Regions from separate parts of the Xanthomonas sp. NCPPB 4467 genome, predicted to be linked through region 1. Evidence: riboswitches for the same ligand, from Rfam matches in the RefSeq annotation. Region 1 holds a riboswitch; the other holds the start of a gene.
What was found. A riboswitch is a leader RNA that binds a small molecule or an ion and turns the genes downstream of it on or off. The one in region 1 is predicted to bind cobalamin.

Region 1 (8,031 bases):
CTGCAGTGTACGAGTGGCGCATGACTGCTGATGCTGCTGTGTCACTGGCGGCGACATCACTGCAGCCGTTTCCTCATTGGTGCCTCGGCGCGACGCACTGTCGCCAATACGAGCAACTGCGCGATGCATGCGTCCAATCGGCACGGGCCGCATGCATCCCACCATCGCACATGTCAGCGGCTGCCCGTGCGTTACTGCGCCGCCTGGTAGCGGAAGGTGAGCAGATAATTGCGCCCCGGCTGCGCATACCAGCGTGCGGTCTCGTACTGGCGGTCGAAGACATTGTTTGCGGTGAACTGCACCTTCCAGTCCGCATCGATCGCATAGCTCACACGCAGATCCAGCAGGCCATAGCCGGCCAGCCGCTCGGTGTTGGCCAGATCGTCGTAACGCTTGCCGGAACCGAACAGGCTGGCGCCCACGCTGAAGGCACCGAAGCTGCGGTCGGCATCGATGCGCCCGCTCTGCCGCGCACGCCGCGGCAACCAGTTGCCGTGATTGACCTCGCCATCGGCCTGCGGCTGCAGCCAGGTCAGCGCGCTGCGCACGGTCCAGCCGGCCAGCTCGGTATCGTAGCCGGCTTCCATACCGCGAATGCGCGCCTGGTCGATGTTGTTCGGCTGCCCGAACGGGTGAGTGGCATCCACCAGCGCCGCGTCGTAGGCGATCAGATCGTCGATGCGGGTCTGGAAGGCATTGAGCGTCCAGGTGCCCCAGTCGTAGCTACCGCGCAGCCCCAGCTCGGCGCTCTTGGAGGTCTCCGGCCCCAGCAGCGGGTTGCCGTAATCCGGGTAATACAACTCGTTGAAGGTGGGCGCCTTGAACGCGGTGCCGTAGCTGGCGGTCAGGCGCAAATGCTCAGAGAAGTCCCAGCCCCACAACAGGCTGCCGGTGGTCTTGCCACCGAACTGGCTGTTGTCGTTGCGACGCAGGCTGGCCTGCAAAGACTGGCTGCCGAAGCTCTGCTGCCACTGCGCAAACGCGGCGCGGTCGATGCGGCTGTCGGCATCGTAGGTGTCGCTGCTGGCGATGGCGTCGCGCTGCCAGTCGAAACCGACCGTGAGCAAGCCCGGCCCGGTGTTGACGTCGGCCTGCAGCGAGCCCTGCTTGCGGCGCGTGTCGTAGGTCGACAGGTACGCACCGGCGTAATAGGTATCGCTGAAATCGGCGCTGCTGCCCAGGCTGGCGGTGAAGGTCAGCGCATCGCTGGGCGCATAGCGCACGCGCCCGCCCACGGCCTGCTGCACGCCCTTGGACAGATTGCCGCCAAAGGCTGAGCCGTCGTATTCGTTGCGGCTCTGCGCACGCAGGGCGTGCACGTCCGCATCCCACTGCCGATTGAAGCGCCAGCCGCCCTGCGCGCTCAGCGAATCGTTGCGATAGCCATCGCGGTCCGGATCGTAGGCACTGGAGCGGGTGTCCAGATACGCATTGATGCCATCGGTTTGGTCATGCACGGCGTTGAGCGAATACCAGCCGCCGGCTTCGCTCAGATCGCCCTGGCTGCGTCCGGCGACACCGGCGCCATAACGGCGCGCATTGTCGCTGCCGGCCGCCACGCTCAGCGTCGGCACGAAGCGGCCTTGCGGGCGACGGGTAAAGATCTGGATCACGCCGCCCAGCGCTTCGGAGCCATACAGGCTGGAAAACGGCCCGCGCACGATCTCGATGCGCTCGATCTGCTCGATCGGCAGGTCCTGCAATGCCGCGCCGCCGGCGGTGGCCGAGCCGATGCGCACGCCGTCGATCAGCACCACCAGATGATCCGATTCGGTGCCGCGCAGGAACAACGAGGTCGCCTTACCCGGACCACCGTTATTGGCCAGCGACACCCCGGCTTCGCCACGCAGCAGGTCCTGCAGCGAATTGATCTGGCGGCGCTCGATCTGCGCGCGGTCGATCACCGTGACCGGCGCCAGCGTCTGGTCCTGGGTCTGCGCGGTCCGCGAGGCGGTGACCACCACTTCGTCGAGATCGATGGCGGCTTCGGCCTGGGCCAGATTGATCACGCACAGCGACAATCCCGCGGCCAACACGGCGCGAGATGGCAAAACGGAAGAAAGGGACATCTACTGCTGCTCCTGAAACCGCGCCGACCCGCGCGGGGGCAATGGGGCGACACGCAGCAACGGGCCAGCCGTCCGACGCAGCAGCATCGGACGCGCAAGGCCACGCCCACCGCGTGCCGGGTCAATCCCTCAGGCCGGTCTCCGGGCTTGCGAGCGGAAGCGGATGCTTCCCGGGTCTGCGCCTTCCCATGCAAAGCACAGTGGCGTGACGTGCAGACCCTTGTCTCGCCCACCGTTGCGGGGGCAGCTCCGGAATTACGACTCGCCCAAGGCGATGCGCGCACCGGATTCCCGTTTAAACCACCGGCCAGCCGGCAGTCACCTCAGGGGCGCGCATGGTAGCAGGATTGGCTGGCGCCTCAGCGCTCTGGTGCGACCGACCAAGCGCAGCGCGTCGCCACGCGCCGGGGTGGTGACTACTGATTGCTTCTCTCATCGGAAGAAGGTGGCGCGCAGCGCTGGATGAGGGGACAGAGCGCAGCCTCATGCCATGGATAGAAGCAGCATGCTGGGTTGCTTGCATGTCCGCCATCGAGCTTGATCTCGCACATATGCGTGGGCTTCGCCCCCGTCATTGAGATCGCCCCCCCACACCCGCTCCGCGCCCCAGCCCACGCTTGCGCTTGCGGCGCGTGCGCTCCAAGGCCACCCGCGCCCATCGCGCGCAAGCTGTGCCTCCTCGCCCCGACGGGAGAGGGGCGAGCCGTTCCGGGCGGGAGAAAGGCTTCAAGCCAAGCGTCATTGGCGTGTTCAAGATGTCCGGGTCATGGAAGCGAGGTCACGAGGCGGCAGCGCGGCTGGGGATTTGGCGGAGAGCGGCACAAGGATGTGCCGCGGCGGCGAGTCAGACAGGATGTCTGACCGAGCCGAAGAGCCGATCCCCAGCCGCGCTGCCGCGCTCACCGAAGCCAGTACCGGCGGGCATCGTGCTTTGCCATACCCAACCCCACCCCGCTCCGCGCTAGCAGTACGAGCGCACCAAGACACGCGCACCGGTGGCGCTCCCGCCGTGCCTTGGTATCCGACGGGAGCGTTGTTCCAAGAGTGGCCAACAAAACGTAGCGAGCAGTCGTCAGGTGGGTGTGGACGGCGCGGAAGAACCGGAGTGGACGCGTGGTCCATGCCGCACCGAGTACCGGCCGCGCTCGCCTGGCGGTGAGCACAGTCGGCGTGTTGGCTGCGCTAAAACCTCACGCTCCCTGTAGCGCCTGCTCCAGATCCGCCAGCAGATCGTCGATATGTTCGATGCCGATCGACAGGCGCACGGTGTCTTCGCTGACGCCGGCATGTTCCAGTTCGGCTGGACCGAGCTGGCGGTGCGTGGTGGATGCCGGATGCGTCGCCAGCGATTTGGCATCGCCGATGTTGACCAGCCGCGTGAACAACTGCAGCGCATCCAGAAACCGCGCACCCGCCGCACGCCCCCCGGGCAGGCCGAAGGTCAGCACGCCTGAGCCGTGCCCGCCCAGATACTTCTGCGCCAGCGCATGCTCGGGGTGATCCGGCAACGCAGCGTAATTGACCCAGGCCACCCGCGCGTGTTGCTGCAGATATGTCGCAATCGCCAATGTGTTGGCATTGATGCGCTCCATGCGCAGCGGCAGGGTTTCGATGCCTTGCAGGATCAAAAATGCATTGAACGGCGACAACGCCGCCCCGGTATTGCGCAGCGGCACCACGCGCGCGCGGCCGATGTAAGCGGCCTCGCCCAACGCCTCGGTATACACCACGCCGTGGTAACTCACGTCCGGCTCGTTGAGACGCGCAAATCGCGCCTTGTGCTCCGCCCACGGAAAGCGCCCGCTGTCCACGATCGCCCCGCCGATACTGTTGCCATGCCCGCCCAGATACTTGGTCAGCGAATGCACCACGATGTCCGCGCCGAAGTCGATCGGCCGCAGCAACGACGGTGTGGCCACGGTGTTGTCCACGATCAGCGGTACGCCATGCGCATGCGCCACGGCCGCCACCGCTTCGATATCGGTGATGTTGCCGCGCGGATTGCCGATCGACTCGACGAACACCGCCTTGGTACGGTCGTCGATCAGGCCGGCAAACGCCTGCGGATCGCGATAGTCGGCAAACCGCGTGCTGATGCCGAACTGCGGCAGCGTATGCGCGAACAGATTGTAGGTACCGCCATACAACGCACTGGACGACACGATGTTGTCGCCCACCTCGGCGATGGTCTGGATGGCGTAGGTCACCGCCGCCTGCCCCGACGCCAGCGCCAGTGCACCGATGCCGCCTTCCAGCGCCGCGACGCGCTGTTCCAGCACATCGTTGGTTGGGTTCGTGATGCGACTGTAGATGTTGCCCGGCACTTTCAGATCGAACAGATCCGCGCCGTGCTGGGTGTTGTCGAAGGCGTAGGCAACGGTCTGGTAGATCGGCACCGCCACCGCCCGCGTGGTCGGATCGGGGCGATACCCACCATGCACGGCGATGGTTTCGGGCTTCCACTGCGGGTCGGTCATGGTGCGGCTCGCTCTCTGAAAGAATGCCGACCATAGCCGGGACCGCACGTTTGTTTGCAAACGCGCAGTGATGAACTCATGCCGCCCGGTTGTAAGCACAGCCGTGCAACGCCTGCGCTATCCACATGACGCAACCTGATGAGCCCGGCCCTGCTTGCCGATCGTCGACGGCGAACAGCGGAAGCGCGGTAGGGTGTCCGGGAGCGGGACCGTGTGGCGGCATGAATGCCGCAACCGAGCCTCCATGGATGGATTCACGGCGTGTCCCGACACCGGATGCGACACCGCGCACCCACCAACCAACACGCACAACACCCGCAGGTTTCGTGCGAACGCTTCAGTCGCTGAGGGCGCTTGCAGGCCTACCAGCGGTTGAGGCAAGCGCGATGGCTGATTAACGATGTTTCCCGCAGATCAAGCTGAGCCGCAGAAATAACCGATCAACGCAAGAGCGGGCACTGCCTGCGCAGTGCCCGCTCTTGCGTCAACCATCAGCGCCGGTGCAATTGGCGGGGTGAACACGCACCCATCGCCCAACCTCATCAGCCCTTCGTAAACGCCAGACGCCCGCCCTCGACACGCACGCGCACGGTGTCGCCGCTGATGTAATGCCCGGAGAGGATCTGCTGGGCCAGCGGATTTTCCACCTGCGACTGGATCGCGCGCTTGAGCGGTCGCGCGCCATACACCGGGTCGAAGCCGACGTTGCCGAGCAGATCCAGCGCGGCATCGTCCAGATCCAGCTTGAGTCCGCGTTCGGCCAGGCGCTTTTCCAGGCCCTGCAACTGGATGCGCGCGATCGACTTGATCTGCGCCTTGTCCAGCGGATGGAACACCACGATGTCGTCCAGCCGGTTAATGAACTCCGGGCGGAAATGCGCCTGCACCACGCCCATCACCGCGGCCTTCATCTGCGTATAGGCCTCGGCACTGCCGTCGCCGGAGAGCTCCTGGATCTGATGCGACCCCAGGTTGGAGGTCATCACGATCACCGTGTTGCGGAAGTCCACGGTGCGGCCCTGACCATCGGTCAGACGGCCATCGTCGAGCACCTGCAACAGGATATTGAAGACATCGGCATGCGCTTTTTCGACCTCGTCGAGCAGGATCAGCGAATACGGGCGGCGACGCACCGCTTCGGTGAGATAACCGCCTTCTTCATAGCCCACGTAGCCCGGAGGCGCACCGATCAGGCGCGACACCGAATGTTTCTCCATGAACTCGCTCATGTCGATGCGGATCATCGCTTCGGTGCTGTCGAACAGGAAGTCCGCCAACGCCTTGCACAACTCGGTCTTGCCCACGCCGGTCGGCCCCAGGAACAGGAACGAGCCGCTCGGACGATTGGGGTCGGACAGGCCGGCACGCGAGCGACGCACCGCATCGGACACCACCTTGATCGCCTCGTTCTGACCAACCACGCGGTGATGCAGTTCGTCTTCCATGCGCAGCAATTTGTCGCGCTCGCCTTCGAGCATCTTGTTGACCGGAATGCCGGTCCAACGCGACACCACTTCGGCAATTTCTTCGGCGGTCACGCGGTCCTGCACCAGCTTGAAGTCGTGATGCTCCACTTCGTTAGCCAGCAGCATCTGCTTTTCCAGCTGCGGCAACACGCCGTACTGGATCTCGCTCATCTTGGCGTAGTCCTGGCGACGCTGCGCCGCTTCCAGCTCCAGCTTGGCGTGCTCGATCTGCTCCTTGACCTTGGTGGTGCCCTGCAGCGCGGCTTTTTCCGACTTCCACAGCTCGTTGAGGTCGTAGAACTCGCGTTCGAGCTTGTCGATATCGGTTTCCAGATCGGCCAGGCGCTGACGCGAGGCGTCGTCTTTTTCCTTCTTCAACATCTCGCGCTGGATCTTGAGCTGGATCAGCCGGCGCTCCAGGCGGTCGAGTTCTTCCGGCTTGGAGTCGATCTCCATGCGGATACGCGATGCGGCCTCGTCCATCAGGTCGATGGCCTTGTCCGGCAACTGGCGGTCGGTGATGTAGCGGTTGGACAAGGTGGCCGCCGCCACGATCGCCGGGTCGGTGATCTCTACACCGTGGTGCACGGCGTAGCGTTCCTTCAAGCCACGCAGGATGGCGATGGTGTCTTCCACCGTCGGCTCGCCCACGAAGACTTTCTGGAAGCGACGCTCCAGCGCGGCATCTTTTTCGATGTACTTGCGGTACTCGTCCAGCGTGGTGGCGCCGATGCAATGCAGCTCGCCGCGCGCCAGCGCCGGCTTGAGCATGTTGCCGGCGTCCATCGCACCGTCGGCCTTGCCCGCGCCCACCATGGTGTGCAACTCATCGATAAACAGGATGATCTGACCTTCGTTCTTCGACAGGTCGCTGAGCACCGCCTTCAAGCGCTCTTCGAATTCGCCGCGGAACTTGGCACCGGCAATCAGCGCGCCCATGTCCAGCGACAGCACCCGCTTGCCGCGCAGGCCTTCGGGCACTTCGCCGTTGATGATGCGCTGGGCCAGGCCTTCTACAATCGCAGTCTTGCCCACGCCGGGTTCGCCGATCAGCACCGGGTTGTTCTTGGTCCGGCGCTGCAACACCTGGATGGTGCGGCGGATTTCTTCGTCGCGGCCGATCACCGGATCCAGCTTGCCGCTCTCCGCACGCGCGGTGAGATCGATGGTGTATTTCTCCAGCGCCTGGCGCTGCTCTTCGGCATTTTCCGATTGCACGGTTTCGCCGCCGCGCAGCTTGTCGATGGCCGCTTCGATCTTCTTCTTGTCGCCGCCGGCCGCGCGCAGTGCCACGCCCAGCGGGCTGGCATCGTCGGCGGCGGCCAGCACGAACCACTCGCTGGCGATGAACGCATCGGCATGTTGCTGAGCGAGCTTGTCGGTCTGGTTGAGCAGGCGATTGAGATCGTTGCCGATCGACAGGTTGCCTTCCTGTCCGGACACCTTGGGCAAGGTATCCAGCGCCTCGCCAAGACGCTCGCGCAGCGACGGCACGTTGACCCCGGCCTGCGACAGCAGCGGGCGCGTACTGCCACCGCTCTGGTCGAGCAGCGCGGCCAGCACGTGCACCGGCTCGATGATGTTGTGGTCGCGGCCCACGGCCAGCGACTGTGCGTCGGCCAGTGCCTGCTGGAACCGCGAGGTGAGCTTGTCCATCCGCATGGGAAATCCTCTGAACGGGTGGCCGGCAACGCCGGCGATACCGTGCAGATGCGGCTGCCGAGCGGGGTTTCAAGGTTTGATCGGCACGGAACGAACCGAGACCAAGGCCCCCGAGACCGCCTCATGCGGCCCGGAGTGTCGTTGCGAGCTGCGGGCAGCGCGGTCTGGCATCGGCCACGGGGCCGACCAACGGACGATTGCTACACGATCCGTCGCAACGGCACTGCCGCATGCAAAACGCTGCCACCACCCGCGATGCCCTGCCCCGCATCGCCCTGCGCGGGAGTTGCCGCCGCACCTGCCTGCACAGCGCCCAGCAGACGCGACAGCACCTGCGCCTGGATCGCGGCAAGCGCG
Region 2 (8,031 bases), 1.9 Mb from region 1:
CAAGGCGCTGCATGCGCAACACAAGCTGGGAATCGGCTATACAAGCAAGACCGGCGTGGTGTCGGAGCGCACGATCTGGCCGATCATGCTGGGCCTGGTCGACGCGCGCTGGAAGATCGCCGCATGGTGCGAAGCGTGCGGCGATTTCCGCATCTTCCGCGCAGAGGCCATCGACAGGATCGAATATCTGCAGGAGCAGTATCAGCGCAATCGCCGCCAACTAGTGAAGCAGTGGCGCGCCAGCGATAGCCATCCATGCAAGCAGGGCGATTGCTGAGCGCTTGAACGTCAGCGGCCACACTGGTCGCTATCGTCGCCAGGACGTCGCTGGTGGCGTTGTGCAACATGCAACCACCACCAGCGACACTACCCCAACAACCTAGCGGTGATTCATCCGCTCGAACAAGGCTTCACCCAAACGACGCGTCTCGGCCGAAATGCCGATCAGCACCTCGTCCTTGCCGGCCTCCAGCTGGGCAATGGCCTCTTGCGCAAACTGCTCGGCAGACATCATGTTGCGCGTTGCGGTCCCTGCACTGCGCGTGCCGCCGCCTAGCCCGGTATCGACGATTGGCGGGGCGATCTCGATCACGCGCACGGTACTGCCTTTCAACTGGTGACGCAGACTCAGGGTGAATGAGTGCAGCGCCGCCTTGCTGGCGCAGTACACCGGCACATCGGCCATCGGCGAGAACGCCAGCCCCGAGGTGATGTTGATGATGGCCGCGTGCTGTTGCTGCTGCAGCAACGGCAGCAGCTCGGCAATCAGCTGGATCGGCGCGGTCAGGTTGATGGCAATTTCCTGATCGAGATTGGCCACAGCATCGCTGCCGGTGAAGTCGCGATGCTGTTGCACGCCCGCGTTGTTGATCAGGACGTTGCAGTGCGGATGGTGTGCCCGCAACCAATTCACCAGTGCATGGCGACTTGCCTTGTCGATGATATCGCAGACCTGGGTGATCAACGCAGGCAGCGTGTCCTTGGCCTGGCGTAACGCCGCGGCGTTGCGCCCGCAGATGATGACGGTGTTGCCCTGCTCCACCAGCGCGCGTGCGAGCGCAAAGCCAATACCGGTGGCACCGCCGGTGATCAAGATCGTGTTTGAGGTGAGATGCATGCGCAATATCCTTCCAGGGTTAGTGGAGGCGCGCCGATGATGGGTCGTGAGAGATCACCGGGCACACCTCGTTCCGGCAATGCCGGTCTCGGTGTCGCGGATACCCTCAACGGGAGAGCTTGCCACCCGGATTGGATGGATGACCGGGCTACCATCCGGCCTGCACTCTTTCGACTCCGCAACTGTAGCGAGGCCACGCGACAGAGGCAATTGCAAACGCCCGGCGAGACGTACGCAGGTTCAGCATCAGCGCTGCGTCGGCTGCACCGGAGGGCAGTGCGAACGCCTGAAACTGACGCGCACGATGTGCACCGTGTTCGTCGGCCCGCTACAACGCCCTGCGAGTGATGCCACCAAGTGAGACAGCAGCGCTGCTGTCTCAAGGATGCGGCTATGCCCAACGGTGGAGTTGTGTGCGATCAGGGCGCGCTACGAAACCGCGCATGCGAAGCCTCGGTTCTCGAGATCGCCCAAAGGAGCCTTCGAGCAACTGCATGCTTGGAAATCCATGCCAACGCGCCGGTTCATTGTGTGCATATCGGGTCGCCGCACCTCCATTGCGATGCCGAGCAGACAGCACCGATGTTCCGCTCACGCAGGTGGATAGAGATCACCCCCACTGCAGTTGAGTGCAACGTCATCGGCGACGTCCATCCCGGCCTGCACCACATCACCTAAGCCCCGCTCCGGGTGCAGCACGGAACGTTCGAGCATCGTCGCATCTGCCGCAGGCGCGGCTGCGATCACATCCTTCACCGTCCCCGCTTGACCTGCACCCCACAGCCCCCTACTCTGCGCACGCCACGGTTTCCATCGCTTCATTCGGATGAAGCGATGGAATTAAACGGGAATCCGGTGAAAGGTGCGATCTGCACCTCATTCCGGAGCTGCCCCGCAGCGGTGAATGGAAACGACCTCCGTCAACAGCACTGGGCCGGCAACGGCCTGGGAAGCGACGGACAGTAGGCACCCGTGCGTTTGCACGGCACGTCCATCAGCCCGAATACCGGCCCTGGCCGAAGGACACGACCGTCCTTCGTTTCGACCTGGCGCTCCGCGGGGAGCTGTCGGATCCGTGCGCTGCTTGAGCAGGAGCGTGCGTGTCTGTCGTTGCCCGTGGATTGCCGGCTCGCCCGCGGGGGCGAAGGTCGCTGGTGTGGCGGGCCTGCGTGCAAGCGTGGGGACGTTGCACGGTTCCTTCGTTCCTCAATGCCATCCATGCAATGAGGACATGCAACATGACCATCGTGACCAATCTCGGGTTTCCGCGCATCGGCGCGCGCCGCGAGCTGAAACAGGCACTCGAACGCCATTGGCGTGGCGACAGCGACGCCGCCGAGCTGCAGGACACCGCACGCACGCTGCGTGCACGCCACTGGCAGCTGCAACGCGATGCCGGGGTGGACGTACCGCCCAGCAACGACTTCAGCCTGTACGACCACGTGCTGGATACCGCGTTCCTGTTCGATGCGATTCCGCAGCGCTACCGCGCCTTGACCGAGCGCGATCCGTTGGCCGGCTATTTTGCGATGGCACGCGGCCATCAGGCCGACGGCGTGGACGTACACGCGCTGGAAATGACCAAGTGGTTCGATACCAACTACCACTACATCGTACCGGAGCTGCATGCAGGGCAGCATTTCGCGTTGCGCGGCGACAAGCCGGTGGCCGAGTTCCGCGAAGCACTGGCGCAAGGCATCACCACCCGCCCGGTGCTGCTCGGCCCGGTGAGCCTGCTGCTGCTGTCCAAGACCACCGATGGCAGCGACAGGCTGGCCTTGCTCGAAGGTCTCCTGCCGGTCTACGCGCAGCTGCTGCGCCAGTTGCACGATGCCGGTGCCGAATGGGTGCAGATCGACGAACCGGCGCTGGTGCTGGATCTGGATGCCGCCGCGCAGGACGCCTATCTCAGCGCGTACGCGGCGCTGGCCACTGGCCCGCGCCCCAAACTGCTGTTGACCACCTACTTCGGCGCGCTGGGCGACAACCTGCGCCTGGCCGCTGCACTGCAGGTGGACGGCCTGCATATCGATCTGGTGCGCGGCCTGGAACAACTCGATGCGGTGCTCGGTGCATTGCCCAGCGAGCGCGTGTTGTCGCTCGGCCTGGTCAACGGCCGCAATGTGTGGCGCACGCCACTGGACAACGCCCTGACGCTGGCGCGCTACGCGCAAGGACACGTGGGGGCGGACAAGCTGTGGTTGGCGCCGTCGTGCTCGTTGCTGCATGTACCGGTGGATCTGGATGCGGAGAAAACCCTCGATGCCGACCTGCGCAGCTGGCTGTCGTTTGCCAAACAAAAACTCGGTGAACTGCGTACGCTGGCCGATGCGCTGGATGACAAACCGCATGCCGACGCCGCGTTGGAGCAAGCACGCACCGCCGTGGATGCACGCCGGTCCTCGCCCAAGGTGCATCGTCCCGACGTAAGCAAGCGGTTGGCTGCGCTGGATGCCGACAGCGCACGGCGCGCATCGCCGTATGCGCAGCGGCGCGGCGCGCAGCAACAGGCATTGCACCTGCCGGCCTACCCCACCACCACCATTGGCTCCTTCCCGCAGACGCATGAGGTGCGCGAAGCACGCGCACGCTACAAATCCGGCAAATTGTCGCAAGCCGACTACGATGCCTTCCTGCGTGCGCAGACCGAAGCCTGCGTGCGTTTTCAGGAAAGCATCGGGCTGGACGTACTGGTGCACGGCGAGTTCGAACGTAACGACATGGTGGAATATTTCGGCGAACAGCTGGAAGGCTTCGCCTTCACCAAGCTGGGCTGGGTGCAGAGCTACGGCTCGCGCTGCGTGAAGCCGCCGATCATCTACGGCGATGTGGCACGCCCGGCACCGATGACGGTGTACTGGTCGCAGTACGCACAATCGCTGACCGATCGGCCGATGAAGGGCATGCTCACCGGCCCGGTGACGGTGCTGCAATGGTCGTTCGTGCGCGACGACCAGGAGCGTGCACAAACCTGCCGGCAAATCGCACTGGCCTTGCGCGATGAAGTGCGCGATCTGGAAGCGGCCGGCATCGGCGTGATCCAGATCGACGAGCCGGCCATCCGCGAAGGCCTGCCATTGCGGCGTGGCGAGTGGGCGGCATACCTGGACTGGGCGGTGGAAAGCTTCCGCATTTCCTCGTGCGGTGTGCGCGATGCCACGCAGATCCACACCCACATGTGCTACTCCGAATTCAACGACATCATCGCCGCGGTGGCAGCGATGGATGCGGACGTGATCTCGATCGAGACTTCACGTTCGCGCATGGAATTGCTGGATGCATTCGTGAAGTTCCAGTATCCCAACGAGATCGGGCCGGGCGTGTACGACATCCATTCGCCGCGTGTGCCGGACGCACGCGAGATGGTGCAGCTGCTGGAAAAGGCACGCGCGGTAATCCCACCCGCACAACTTTGGGTGAATCCCGATTGCGGCCTGAAGACGCGCGGCTGGGACGAAACGCGCGCGGCATTGCAGGCAATGGTGGATGCGGCACGCACGCTGCGCAGCGCGTTGGCCAAGGCGGCCTGACCGCCGAACGCATAGCTCTGAAGGTATAGGCGACATGGCAGCGCATGCGTGCGCTGCCTTTTTTATTGCCTGAAACTCTGCTCGTCCGCGATACGCATCACACTCTTGGACATGCACGGCACGCGAAGTATGTGTCGCGTGTGAGGTGTTGCAGCGCACAGCAGCCTTGTCATACGCGCGAGGTATAACCATCGGCGAATCGCGGCGAGGGGGCGCTGCATCCGATGCCGCTGCCCTGCGCGGCGGCATTGCATCCGCAACGTCCAAGGAGAGATGTCGCCATGCCCAAGCCGTCGTTGTTATCGCTGATGTGCAGCCTGTCGCTCGTGTCCCTGCCGCTGGCCGCGGCCGAGTTGCAGCCCAAATTGCTTGCCGGCCCACCGGAGGAGTTCGCGCAGATGCGCGTGCCCGACCCGGCCGAGTCGGCGATCCTGTCAAAGAGTGCACTGCTGCCGGTGGAGCTGACGCCAACAGGCACTGCGGCGCGCTGGCACGGCACGCTGCCGGTGGAAAACGGCCAGCTGCGTTTCATGGTGCTGGCGGGCGAGCAGGCGTGGGATGCGGCGGTGAGCGCGCCACGCGTTGCCGGCGCACGCGCTGCTGCCGCACCCCAGGTGCAGGCACAACGCACGGTATTGGGCAGCGCAGAAAGCGGCACCAGCGGCATGCGCTATGCCGTGGATACTGCACAAAACGGCGATTGGTCGCTGACACTGCAATCGGCATCGCCGGTGGCGCAGCGTGGCTATGTGCTGATGGAAGGCGATGCGCGCACGCAGCTGGCTTCGTATCCGCGCGACCGCCAGCAACTGGTGGGCAAATCGCTCACGCTCAACGCCATGCTGAGTGGCAGTGACGCGCGTGGTGCGACCTTGCTGGCCGGCCAGGCCGGACAGATCGACCAAGCCAGCCTGCGCGTGATCGACCCGCAAGGCGGCGTGCGCATTCTGCCGATGGCCGACGATGGTGCGCACAACGATGGCGCCGCAGGCGACGGTGTGTATGGCGGCAACTTCCAGCCAACGCGCGAGGGCACCTGGATCGCGCAGGTGATCGTGCGTGGCCACGACCAGGCCGGGCAGGCGTTTGTCCGTACCAGCGAACACGTGCTGCCGGTGCTGGATACCGCGTTGCGATTGCTCGGCAATGCGCTCAGCGCACGTGCTGCCGAAGGCACGCGACTGACCGTGGCACTGCCGGTGGCCGCACGCGGCAATGCGCCGTCGCACTATCGCGTGTTCGGCCAGGTGTGGGGCACCGATGCCAAGGGCAAGGACGTGCCGGTAGCGTGGATCGGCGGCATGCTGACGCCGCAGCAGGGGCAGTTGCCACTGAGCCTGGACGAACGTTGGATCGCGCGTGCCGGCGCGCGTGCACCGTTCACGCTGCGTGGGTTGCGTATCGAAGACCCGGACCACTACATCCCGTTGGTGCAGGCAGATACGCTGCCCTTGCAGGTGCCCGCATTGCGACGCGCCAGCATTGCGCGGTCCAGCGCCGTAATAGACGAAAGCATGCGCATGGGTCCGCGCCCGTCGACGCTGGCCACCGCGATGGCACAGCCGCAGGCGGCTGGCTCGCAACTGGTGCTGGTGCACGGCTATTGCTCCAACGGCGTGTGGCCGCAGGCGCAGTTCACCAATGCCTCGACGTTTCTCGATGCCAAGCAGAATCGCAGCAACGACCAGTTCGCACAGCGCATCGCACAGTTCGCCAGCCAGTGGTCGTCGTTTTCCACCGTGGCGCACAGCCAGGGCGGCATGGCCGCATTGCATCTGTATGCGTATTACTGGAGCGGCCTGGATAACGCCACCGGTGGGCGCGTGATGCAGTCGGTGGGCACGCCCTACCAGGGCACCAATCTGTCGGGCGTGCTTGCTGCGGTGGGCTCGTGGTTCGGCGTGGGCTGCGGCACCAACACCGACCTCACCTACGATGGCGCCAAGGCCTGGTTGGCCGGTATTCCCGCCGACGCGCGCGCCAAGGTCAACTACTACACCACCTCGTTCGCCAAGACCAACTGGTACACCAACGACTATTGCAACGCCGCATCCGACCTGGTCTTGAACGACCCCGAAGACGGCACCGTGGAGCAGGTCAATGCGCAGCTGCCGGGCGGCGTGAACCGCGGCCACACCACCGGGCAATGCCACACCACCGGTATGCGCGACCCCGCGCAGTATCTTGATGCAAACCGCAATGCGGTGATGAACGCTAACGCGGCGCGGTGAGGCGTAACTGATGCGATCCGTGCAGCATTGGTAAGGGAGCCGGCCAGTGCTGCACGGGCGCTAGCTGATTGAATCGCTCAGTGCGCTAGGCGAATTGCTATTGCATGCCTATCGAAGCGCTGTATCAAAGCAGTGTGCGGCAAGACTCTTGCGTTGCTGTACATGCCTTGCCCGACGTCGCCGGGTTGAGTAGCTCGCCGGAAGCTCATTCGACATGCAGGGTCTCGACGATGCCGTCGCTGACGCGGCGTACATTGCCAAAGTTGGATAGATACCTCGAGCATCGCCCACGCGCACGCGCGCCCTCCCGTGCAGATGCCGGAGCAATGCACTCACCCTCGCACTGGGTGGAATCGGTACACCTGCGGCCTGAATTAGCGGCCTGAATCAGCGGCCTTCAGATCGCACACCTTCGGATTGTCCGGAGCCGGCAAGCCAAGCATTGTCCAGGCACCACCTCGGGCAATGTATTCGCTTTCCGTCTGAGGAATCATCGGCTTGACTGCCGCAACCGCTGAACATGCGCAGCCTGCCAACGCCAAACAGAGGGTTAGCTGCCGCAATTGCTTCCAGGTGTACATAGGGTGAGACCCAATCCTTGTTGTATTCGAACCGTCAGCATCCAGATCCACGACTGACTGCATTACCGGTGAGGGAATAGCACTCGTAAATCTCCCTCTGCTGAACATCGAACTTCCCGGTAAATACAAGAAAACTTGTTCTGCCATCCGGCTGCAGATGTATTTGACTAGGTGCTCCAGGAAGGCGATTGACCAGCTGCGCTCCGACAACACCGTGTGTATCACGTTTGACCGCATAGAGCGCACCCTCGTTGAGACCCACGTGGAGCAGGCCGGTGAACACAAAGATTCCTTGTTCGTTCTTGACAATATCGAGCACGTTTTCTTCAAGAAGCGAGTGGGTTTTTCCAGCAGCATCGGTGAATTGGAGACGGCCGATCCACTCCCCGCGATCAGTACCGGTCAGCAAGCCGCCAAACGCGGCCACGGCATACTCCGGCTTAGGCGCCTGTGCAAACACGACGGATGTACCGATCGCCGCCAGGGTGACAGCCAATATCCAGTTGAAAATGGATTTCATCCGAGCCTCAAAATGCGTTGATCCTGCATGCAGAGATCCTGACACGGACCAA

Region 2: linked by a shared signal. The riboswitch ahead of metE (5-methyltetrahydropteroyltriglutamate--homocysteine S-methyltransferase) and the one ahead of btuB (TonB-dependent vitamin B12 receptor) in region 1 are both predicted to bind cobalamin.

The regions. Positions count from the first base shown of each region.
Region 1 covers NZ_CM191260.1:3,866,540-3,874,570, forward strand. The annotation lists gene btuB (TonB-dependent vitamin B12 receptor) at 192-2,069, opposite strand; cobalamin riboswitch at 2,185-2,410, opposite strand; RNA gene ACCQ06_RS16920 (sX9 sRNA) at 3,116-3,191, opposite strand; gene ACCQ06_RS16925 (O-acetylhomoserine aminocarboxypropyltransferase/cysteine synthase family protein) at 3,260-4,546, opposite strand; gene clpB (ATP-dependent chaperone ClpB) at 5,089-7,674, opposite strand; gene ACCQ06_RS16935 (ATP-binding cassette domain-containing protein) at 7,875-8,031, opposite strand, start outside.
Region 2 covers NZ_CM191260.1:447,030-455,060, reverse strand. The annotation lists gene ACCQ06_RS01880 (helix-turn-helix transcriptional regulator) at 1-277, shown strand, start outside; gene ACCQ06_RS01875 (SDR family oxidoreductase) at 380-1,117, opposite strand; gene ACCQ06_RS01870 (hypothetical protein) at 1,709-1,873, opposite strand; cobalamin riboswitch at 1,905-2,146, shown strand; gene metE (5-methyltetrahydropteroyltriglutamate--homocysteine S-methyltransferase) at 2,356-4,647, shown strand; gene ACCQ06_RS01860 (choice-of-anchor X domain-containing protein) at 4,929-6,878, shown strand; gene ACCQ06_RS01855 (hypothetical protein) at 7,494-7,979, opposite strand.